DNA from 3 places in the Serratia sp. OS31 genome. Region 3 is predicted to be linked to each of the others. Evidence: predicted binding sites of a transcription regulator. Region 3 holds the regulator's gene; each other region holds the start of a gene.

Region 1 (3,279 bases), on a different contig from region 3:
GTGGTGGTGGTCAGCTGACCCCCTTGTTCCATACCGGTAATCAACACCGGGCTCAGGTTGGCGCGCGCTGCGTAAACCGCGGCGGTGTAGCCAGCCGGGCCGGAGCCCAGAATCAATAATTTGCTGTGTTTAGCCGTGCCCATGAATAACCTCTTTTCCCACAATGGCGGACAATGGGTTCGATTGTAGGGAAAATGCGGCATTAAAAAAAGCGTCAGGGGATGTTGTTAACGATTTGTTTGATAGTCATTGCCTATTAATTATTGTTTTGCTGCTAAAGCGAGCGCAAAACGCAGCAATTTAACTTATGGAAGCCGCTGGCGGGCGTTGGGGCCTCAAGTGACCGGAAACAGCACATTAAGCGGGTTTAAGTGCCTTACCCACGGCGTTTTTAAGCCAGCGATTCATAACTAAAAACGGGGTGCTAACTTTTCATGACGGTACGTTCTTCTGATTTTGCTTCTTTTACTTTGACAATCCGCTGCGCATTTGCGAAAACATCATAGGAAGAAGAAATTATCCTCCCACCTGCAGTAAATCGTACGTATTTGCGGCGTTGGCGCAGGATTTTGCGCCGTTGCCGGATCCGCGTGCGGCAGGGGAGGAACATCGCGCAAGCGAATGGCACCTTTCTTCTTGCTTAAAACGCCTTGTGCAGAGTTTGACAGACAGGCTGCACAGCGGTGAATGATGGTAGTGAAGCATATGACAGGCATCGGGTCTTCGCTTGGAACGAGCCCTTACACATTGACGTTGGCTAGGGTGTGGCAAGTGCAGGGAAGAAAATAAGAGAGACAATAATAATGGCAGACAATAAGAAACGCCCGGGTAAAGATCTCGACCGTATCGACCGCAACATCCTCAATGAACTGCAAAAGGATGGGCGTATTTCGAACGTTGAACTTTCGAAGCGCGTGGGGTTATCCCCAACCCCGTGTTTAGAACGTGTGCGCCGCCTCGAGCGCCAGGGTTTTATTCATGGTTATACCGCATTGCTCAACCCGCATTATCTGGATGCGTCCCTGTTGGTCTTCGTGGAAATCACGCTGAACCGCGGTGCGCCGGATGTGTTTGAGCAATTCAACTCAGCAGTTCAGAAGCTTGAAGAAATTCAGGAGTGTCATCTGGTGTCCGGTGATTTCGACTATCTGTTGAAAACCCGCGTGCCGGATATGTCCGCTTACCGTAAGTTGCTTGGCGAAACCTTGCTGCGTCTGCCGGGGGTTAACGACACCCGTACGTACGTGGTAATGGAAGAAGTGAAACAGAGCAACCGTCTGGTTATCAAAACACGGTAGGGTGCAGGTGCAAAACCTGATTAAATTGGTTACACTCCTGTTTATCCATACAGTTTCAGCGCCGGGGATGCTTCTCGGCGCTGTTGCTATGTCAGCTAACAGGAACCTGGAGAGCCTTTCTTGAGCCAGGAATATACAGAAGATAAAGAAGTTACCTTGAGAAAACTCAGCAGCGGTCGCCGTTTGCTCGAAGCTGTGTTGATTGTGGTAGCCATATTTGCCATTTACCTCATGGCTGCCTTGGTCAGTTTCAATCCCTCTGACCCAAGCTGGTCGCAGACCGCGTGGCATGAGCCGATTCATAATCTGGGCGGTGGCGTCGGGGCCTGGATGGCCGACACGCTGTTCTTCACCTTCGGGGTACTCGCCTATGCGATACCGCCGATCATGCTGGTGTTGTGCTGGGCGGCTTATCGTCAGCGCGGCAGCGGCGAATACATCGACTATTTTGCGCTTTCCCTGCGCCTGATCGGCACTTTGGCGCTGGTGCTCACTTCGTGTGGCCTGGCGGCACTGAATGTCGACGATCTCTATTACTTTGCCTCCGGCGGCGTTATCGGCAGCTTGCTGAGCAACGCCATGCTCCCCTGGTTCAACGGCATTGGTGCAACTTTGGCGCTGCTGTGCGTTTGGGCTGCGGGCCTTACGCTGTTTACCGGCTGGTCATGGCTGGTGATTGCCGAGAGGATCGGCGGCGTGGTGCTGGGGACGGCCACCTTTATGACCAACCGCTCGCGCCGTGATGATCGTTATCACGACGATGACGACCGTTACGTCGAAGATCAACCCGAATCGGTAGAGAAAGGGGCAGCGATTGCTGCGGCCTCGAACGCGGCTGCGGCCAATGCGGCGGAAGACGACGTCTTGTTCTCAGCGCCTTCGGTGACGGAAACCGCCAAAATGGCGGCGGAAGAGGTTGAGGATCCGTTGCTCAGCGGCCTGCGGGCGAATGACGACGAAGATGCCGATGCCGCGCCTGTCGTGCCAGCGGTGGCTCGTGAACCTGTCACCGCAGCCCCGGTTGTGGCACAGGCTCCGTCGGTTACGGTAGCCCCAACGGCGCCGGCTTCGGTGAACCAGAGCCCGATGAGCGCGCCAGCGGAAAACAGTGCTCCACCACTGTATTCGTTTGAAATTCCTGAAGAGACGCCGACGCCGAAGGTAACGCGTCCGGCCGATCCTTACCAGGACGATGACGAACCGCGCATGGGGAACTGGGACGCGCCGGCAGCATCTCCGTCGCACGATCGTTCTCCCTTTGATTTCTCCGCCGCTCAACGCGATAGCGCTGACGTCAGTGCTCCGGCCGGTTTCAGTGCCGGTGAGCCTGCGGTGCCATCGTTCGGCAGCGTGAAACCTCAGGCGCAGGCTGCAGCAACGGCAGCTGCCGGCGCTGTTGCCGCCAATACCTTTATGCCGGCCTTTACGGCCACCAGCGACGCTAACTCGCAGGTCAAACAAGGGCTCGGTCCTGAGTTGCCGCGTCCGAATCCGGTGCGCATCCCAACCCGGCGTGAACTGGCTTCTTACGGCATCAAGCTGCCTTCGCAGCGCATGGCCGAACAGGAACAGCGTAACCGTGGGGACGACGAGCCATTGCCGAATGCGAATGCTCTTCCGTCAGATCAAGACGATGAAGCCTTGCAGGAGGCGGCGCTGCGTCAGGCGTTTGCCGAGCAGCAAAACCAACGTTATGGCGAGGAGTACGCGCAGGAGAGCCAGGACGACGAGGCTGCTTTGCAGGAAGCCGCACTGCGTCAGGCATTTGCCGAACAGCAAAATCAGCGTTATGGGCAGCAAGACGCTGCGCCATCGGTGCAGCGAACCACGCCGGTAGATACTCGCAATGCGTTTGGTTTCTCGCCGATGGATGATTTGGTTGACGATGGCCCGGTTGAGCCGCTGTTCACCCTGTCGCCACAGCTTGAAGAACGCATCGAGCAGCAAAGCGAACGTGAGGATGATGTGCCATTCGGCCAGT
Region 2 (3,279 bases), on a different contig from region 3:
TCGACATGCTGTGCTTACGCCCGGTCAAACAATACACACCTGCGGACATCCGCGCCCTGCGCGAGCGTGAAAACGTCAGTCAGCCGGTGTTTGCCCTGCATCTGAACGTCAGCAAAAAAGCGGTGCAAAAATGGGAGCGCGGCGAAGCCGTCCCTAACTCCGCCGCCATGAAATTGCTTTCGCTGGTCGACCGCAGTGGTCTGGCGATCCTGACGTAGGCTACCCGCACTGCGCATACCCGATGAATGTTACGAATGATGGTTAATGCGCCTCAGCGGGCTCAACCGGTGAATGATAAGCCCTCCAGGGCTATTTGACGGACGGCAGGTCCGAGTACCTTGTGGTATAGCTGGGGGACAGCATTTCGCGTTTCATCGCCCAGCTTTTTTGGATCCCCTGCCCGGCAAACCACACCGTGCCTCGGCCGGACTGATTAAGTCGATCGAGGGTCTGCATCAGCTCATTGCTGTTGGGCCTGGGCTGGTGTTCATCAAACAAATTAAGCTGCGCCACCCCCTGGCTAAAGAAATCACTCAGCATTACGCCGGCTTTCATATAGCGAAAACCCTCTTTCCAGATCCGGTCAAGCGCGCTCACAGCAACGCGAATGATGTCACGCGTATCGTTGGAAGGGATCGCCAGACGCCCGCTGGCCTGAGGGCCGTAAAATATTTCATTTTCGGCATGGGGGCTGGTCCGCATAAAGACGCTGATCACACAGCAGAACTGCTTCTCTGCCCTGAGTTTTTCGGCTGCGCGTTCCGCATAGGTACAAATGGCCTGGCGCATATCTTGATAAGCCGTGATGCGGTGACCAAATGAGCGGCTACAGATGATCTGCTGTTTGGTGGGCGCAAACTCATCCAGCGCTAAGCAGGATTCGCCGCGCAGCTCACGAACCGTACGTTCGAGGACTACATTGAAGTGTTTACGCACCACCCAGGTTGAGCAGTCAGCAAGCTGTTGCGCCGTTTCGATCCCCATCAAGCTGAGCCTCTTGCCGATGCGGCGGCCCACGCCCCACACCTCGTCCACCGGCACTAACGCCAGCAGTTTTCGCAGACGCTCAGGATCGGACAACTCAACAACGCCCCCCGTTTGACGCCATTTCTTTGCCGCAAAATTGGCGATCTTCGCCAGCGTTTTTGTCGGCGCGATGCCAACGCCAACGGTCAGCCCGGTATTCTTTAACACCCGCTGGCGCATTTGGTGCCCAAAGGTGCTCAGCGAAAGGCTGCCACTCAGGCCAGACACATCGATAAAAGCTTCATCGATAGAGTATATCTCTACGACAGGGGCCATCTCGATTAGCGTCAGCATCACCCGATGGCTGAGATCGGCATAAAGCGTATAATTCGAGCTGAAAACGCTGACTTGCTGGCGGCGTAATTCCTCTTTGATTTTGAAGTAAGGCGCCCCCATTTTGATGCCCAGCGCTTTGGCTTCCGCCGAAAGCGAAATAATGCATCCGTCGTTGTTTGAAACGACGACGATGGGTTTGCCCTTAAGATCTGGCCGAAAAACAGTCTCGCAGGACGTGTAGAAGCTGTTAACGTCAACAAGCGCGAACATGTCTGTTTGATTTCAATGTAAATGTCACAACGCCAAAGATTTCCAGCTCTTCTTCGGCCTGGAAAACAATCGGAGAATAGTCCGTATTGTGAGGCACCAGCTGAATGCGTGGATGGGTTTGCAGCTCCTTCACGGTAAATTCGCCGGCGACTGCCGCTATGACGATGTCGCCATGAACGGCGGTGAGGGAACGATCAACCACCAGTAAGTCTCCGTGGCCGATACCTGCGCCAATCATCGAATCGCCGCTGACCCGGACAAAGTACGTCGCACTGGGGTGTTTAACCACCAGCTTATTCAGATCGAGGCTATCTTCGACGTAGTCCTGAGCCGGGCTGGGAAAACCGCAGGGGACTCGCTCCATAAAGAGGGGAAGTGGCTGGTGGCTGGTGAACTGACTGGGATGGATAAACTGCATAATGGCGAACCTGAATAACTGTATTTATATACAGTATCCATGATTAGCAGTCACGATCAAGCGGCGTATAATAAAATTCCTGAAAGCGATTGAAGCGTCAGATAATTTAAATTGGCTTACCGATCTCATCGCTAAAGATGCCCTGAGGTACCGAAATTCCTGGTCCCCTCCGGCAAACATAAGCGTCAGCAAAAAGACGGGGCTAAATAAGAACGTGGCGAAGTCGTTGCTGACTCCGCCACAATAAAACGCCTGTCGTTGGTCGACGGTAACGGTCTGGGTTTGGACCATTTTATTTTTACTCGTAATTCACAATCACCTGATTGCTGATCACGCGCAGCGGCGGATTCAGGCTGCCACGCGCCTGCACGTAATAAACAAAACGCAGCTCGGCGTTCGCCGGTTCCCCTTTAAGCCCGGTGCTGCTGCCACTGCCGCCGCCCAAGACAATGCAGCGCGTCAGGGTGCAAAGCTGCGCCTGCATGCCGGCCGGTTCATCGGCCAGCAGCCGGTAACGCCAGCTTACGCTGGTGATGCGGGCATTGGCGTCCGGCAGCGCATTGGGGGCGCGTAACCCCGGCGACTCCCCCCGCTCACCACCATATTCCAGCGTGGCACCGACGCTGTCGGCGACCCAGGAACCGGATGCTGCCTGCACGCTCAACGGCGCTAACAGGCAAATTAACGCCAGAGGGTATTTCATTATGCCGCCCCAATGGTAGAGGTCATGCGGATTTGGCGGTCGTCATTGATCTCCAGATTCGACAACACCACCATCTGCGGCAGGCTGCGGCGCAGGAAACGCGCCAGCAAGGCCCGCAATGCGTGGTTCACTAGCAGAACCGGAGGCGCGCTGAGCATTTCCTGCCGCTGCAACGCCTGTTTGGCCTGATCCAACAAACGATCTGCCAGGCCCGGTTCCAAACCGCCGCCGCCCTGCAGCGCTTGCAGCAACAGACGTTCAAGCTGGGTATCCAGACCAATTACCTGAATTTCGCCGTTGCCCGGGAACCACTGCTGGGTAATCGCCCTGCCCAGCGCCACCCGCACCACGGTGGTCAGCTCATAAGGGTCGGTTTGTGACGGCGCATGCTCCGCCAGCGTTTCAATAATGGTGCGCATATCGCGGATGGAAACTCGTTCCGCCAGCAGGTTCTGCAGCACCTTGTGCAAGGTGGTCAGGCTTACCACGCCCGGCACGAAATCTTCGGTCAGCTTCGGCATGTCCTGTGCGACGCGATCCAGTAATTGCTGCGCTTCCTGTCGACCAAACAGCTCACTGGCAAACT
Region 3 (3,279 bases):
TGCAGATCCAGATAGTCGTGGAACAGTTTTACCGACTCTTCTTTCGGCGTGTAGTAGCGGAATACGCGCGGGCCGTCGTGAATAAACACGTGGCTGGGCAGCACGGTGCCGTCTATTTCCAGCGGATTGAGAGGATCGGGCAAATCCTGCGCCAGGCACTGGGTGCGCAGCGTCAGTAAATCCGCCTTGGAATTATAAGGTAAAACATACAAAATCGGCCGTGAGGGATCCAACCCTAACTCCGTGACCGGATCTGAAGGGATAACCTTACTTCTTACCAACAATTTGAGTGGTAAATTCAATAGTTTATAATAAATTTTACGCCAACCTGACATAACAACGTGAAGCCTCTTGTTAGCAATGCGCCGCAAGCATACCAGAAACCGGGTAGCAGATCTGTGGTGTTGGAAAACCGGGAGCCGTGAGCGCTTCCTGGCCTAGACTGTTTAATTATGACTTACCTCTGCGAAAGGCACTAAAAACATGACGAACCAAGCAACCGGCCTGACCCGTATTATTAAAGCCGCCGGCTACTCTTATAAAGGTTTTTCCGCTGCCTGGCAGCACGAAGCGGCGTTCCGCCAGGAGTTGGTGGTGACCGTGCTGGCTATCATACTGGCGATTTGGCTGGACGTGGGTGCGATAGCGCGCATTTTACTGATTGGGTCGGTGGTGCTGGTGATGATTGTCGAGATGCTCAACAGCGCGATTGAGGCGATTGTCGACCGGGTGGGGACCGAGTACCACGAGCTGTCCGGCCGGGCCAAGGATATGGGGTCGGCGGCGGTATTGTTGGCGGTGATTTTGGCGCTGTTTGTTTGGGGCACGGTGCTGTGGCAGCACTTTGTCTGAGCAAAGCGAGCTCGTTGCGATCCGGGTCGCTAATCCCTGATTTTTATTCATTCTTCGGTTCCCAAGCCGCACTTACCTGTATATACTCACAGCAAGACTGTATAAACAAACAGGGGGCGGAATGAAAGCACTAACTACCAGACAGCAAGAGGTCTATGATCTGATTCGCGATCATATTTCGTCCACTGGCATGCCGCCAACGCGTGCCGAGATCGCCATGCGTCTGGGGTTCCGTTCGCCAAATGCCGCAGAAGAACACCTGAAAGCGCTGGCGCGTAAAGGCGTCATCGAAATCGTCTCCGGCGCTTCGCGCGGCATTCGGTTGCTGATGGAAGATGAAGAGGGTTTACCGCTGATTGGCCGCGTGGCTGCCGGGGAGCCGCTGCTGGCGCAGCAGCATATCGAAGGCCACTACAAGGTGGATCCTTCCCTGTTCAAACCGAGCGCGGATTTCCTGCTGCGGGTTAACGGCATGTCGATGCGTGATATCGGTATTCTGGACGGTGACCTGCTGGCGGTGCATAAAACTCAGGACGTGCGTAATGGCCAGGTGGTTGTGGCGCGCATCGAAGATGAAGTGACGGTCAAGCGGCTGAAAAAGCACGGTAACGTGGTTGAGCTGCTGCCGGAAAACAGCGAATTCCAGCCGATTGTGGTTGATCTGCGTCAGCAGAACTTCACCATTGAAGGCTTGGCGGTCGGCGTGATCCGCAACGGCGACTGGGTTTAACCCATAAGCCTGCACGCTGCCCTCTGATTTAAATCGCCCCAGCTCTGGGGCGATGTCATTTCTGACCGATTAAAACCGCATTGCCACGGGAACATTTCACTATGCGCCTGCTTTCCGCCTTCACCAGCGATACCGATAAAGCCTTGTGGCGCCTGGCGCTACCCATGATCTTCTCCAATATCACCGTACCGTTGCTTGGGCTGGTGGATACCGCAGTGATCGGTCACCTCGACAGCCCTGTTTATCTGGGCGGTGTGGCGGTGGGCGCCATGGCGACCAGCTTCTTGTTTATGCTGTTGTTGTTCCTGCGAATGAGCACCACCGGTCTGACGGCGCAGGCGTTGGGCGCGCAAAATCCACAGGGGCTGGCGCGTGCCTTTATGCAGCCGCTGCTGCTGTCGGTATTGGCCGGCGTGGCCATTGTGTCGTTACGCCATCCGCTGATCGACTTGGCGCTGCAGGTCGTCGGTGGCGACGAAGCCGTGCTGGAGCAGGCCCGATTGTTCCTCGAGATCCGCTGGCTGAGCGCGCCGGCGGCATTGGCGAACATGGTTATCCTTGGCTGGCTGCTTGGCGTGCAATACGTACGTGCGCCGGTGATCCTGCTGATTGTCGGCAATTTATTGAATATCGTGCTGGATATCTGGCTGGTGATGGGGCTGGGCTGGAATGTGCAAGGTGCGGCGATGGCGACCGCCATTTCTGAGTATGCCACGCTGCTGCTGGGCTTCTGGCTGTCCTGGCGTGTCATGCGCCTGCGTGGTATTTCCTTGCCGATGCTGCGCACTGCCTGGCGCGGCAACCTGCGGCGTCTGCTGGCGCTGAACCGCGACATTATGCTGCGTTCCCTGCTGCTGCAGCTGTGTTTCGCTTCTCTGACCATCTTCGGTGCCCGGCTTGGCGGCGAGGTGGTGGCGGTGAATGCGGTGCTGATGAACTTACTGACCTTTACCGCCTACGCGCTTGACGGTTTTGCCTACGCGGTCGAAGCGCACTCCGGCCATGCCTATGGCGCGCGTGACGATAGCCAACTGCGCAAGGTGTGGCGTGCGGCTTGCCGACAAGCCTGTCTGGTCGCGTTGGCCTTTGGCCTGGTTTATGCCGTTGCCGGTCAGCATATTATCGCCGTCTTGACCTCGTTACCGGAACTGCGTGCGCTGGCCGGCCACTATCTGCCGTGGCAGGTGGTGCTGCCGTTGGTGGGGGTATGGTGTTATTTGCTGGACGGCATGTTTATTGGCGCCACCCGAGGGGCAGAAATGCGCAACAGCATGGCAGTGGCGGCGGCCGGTTATGGTTTGACGCTGCTGGCCGTACCCGTATTGGGCAATCATGGCTTATGGCTGGCGCTGGCGGTCTTTCTTTCCCTGCGCGGCATTGCGCTCGGGTGGATTTGGCACCGCCACAGGCTGCGCGGTACCTGGTTTGCCGCGGATCCAACGGCTCGCAATTAGAGTTAATCATAAAATATATTAATGTTTTTTGTTCATATTGAGTTACATATTATCGCGTCGATTTAGTCCCGCTTACTGACTGTTTTTCTTGGTTTTTTACTGAATTTTGTTGGTTTGTTGAATTTTTATTCTGGTTTTTTGTTCTTTGTCGATATCTGTTGCTATAGTTAATCATGTGGCTGGCGGAATGAATTGGAATGAAATTCCTTTCATTTTAGGTCGATTGACCATGATTATTACTCA

The links. Region 3 encodes LexA, which represses DNA repair genes until DNA is damaged. Its sites were predicted from a motif close to TNCTGTATGTACATACAGNA; they were not measured.
Region 1: the regulator LexA is predicted to act here: its motif matches at 1,334-1,353, upstream of H5P17_RS04560 (DNA translocase FtsK 4TM domain-containing protein).
Region 2: the regulator LexA is predicted to act here: its motif matches at 2,007-2,026, upstream of umuD (translesion error-prone DNA polymerase V autoproteolytic subunit).

Annotation. Positions count from the first base shown of each region.
Region 1 is NZ_JACJFQ010000003.1:154,433-157,711, reverse strand. It holds gene trxB (thioredoxin-disulfide reductase) at 1-143, opposite strand, end outside; gene lrp (leucine-responsive transcriptional regulator Lrp) at 804-1,298, shown strand; gene H5P17_RS04560 (DNA translocase FtsK 4TM domain-containing protein) at 1,419-3,279, shown strand, end outside.
Region 2 is NZ_JACJFQ010000029.1:30,668-33,946, reverse strand. It holds gene H5P17_RS20425 (DNA-binding transcriptional regulator) at 1-218, shown strand, start outside; gene umuC (translesion error-prone DNA polymerase V subunit UmuC) at 310-1,572, opposite strand; gene umuD (translesion error-prone DNA polymerase V autoproteolytic subunit) at 1,556-1,990, opposite strand; gene H5P17_RS20410 (flagellar protein FlhE) at 2,289-2,693, opposite strand; gene flhA (flagellar biosynthesis protein FlhA) at 2,693-3,279, opposite strand, start outside.
Region 3 is NZ_JACJFQ010000028.1:55,529-58,807, forward strand. It holds gene plsB (glycerol-3-phosphate 1-O-acyltransferase PlsB) at 1-335, opposite strand, end outside; gene H5P17_RS20150 (diacylglycerol kinase) at 484-852, shown strand; gene lexA (transcriptional repressor LexA) at 974-1,582, shown strand; gene dinF (MATE family efflux transporter DinF) at 1,684-3,036, shown strand.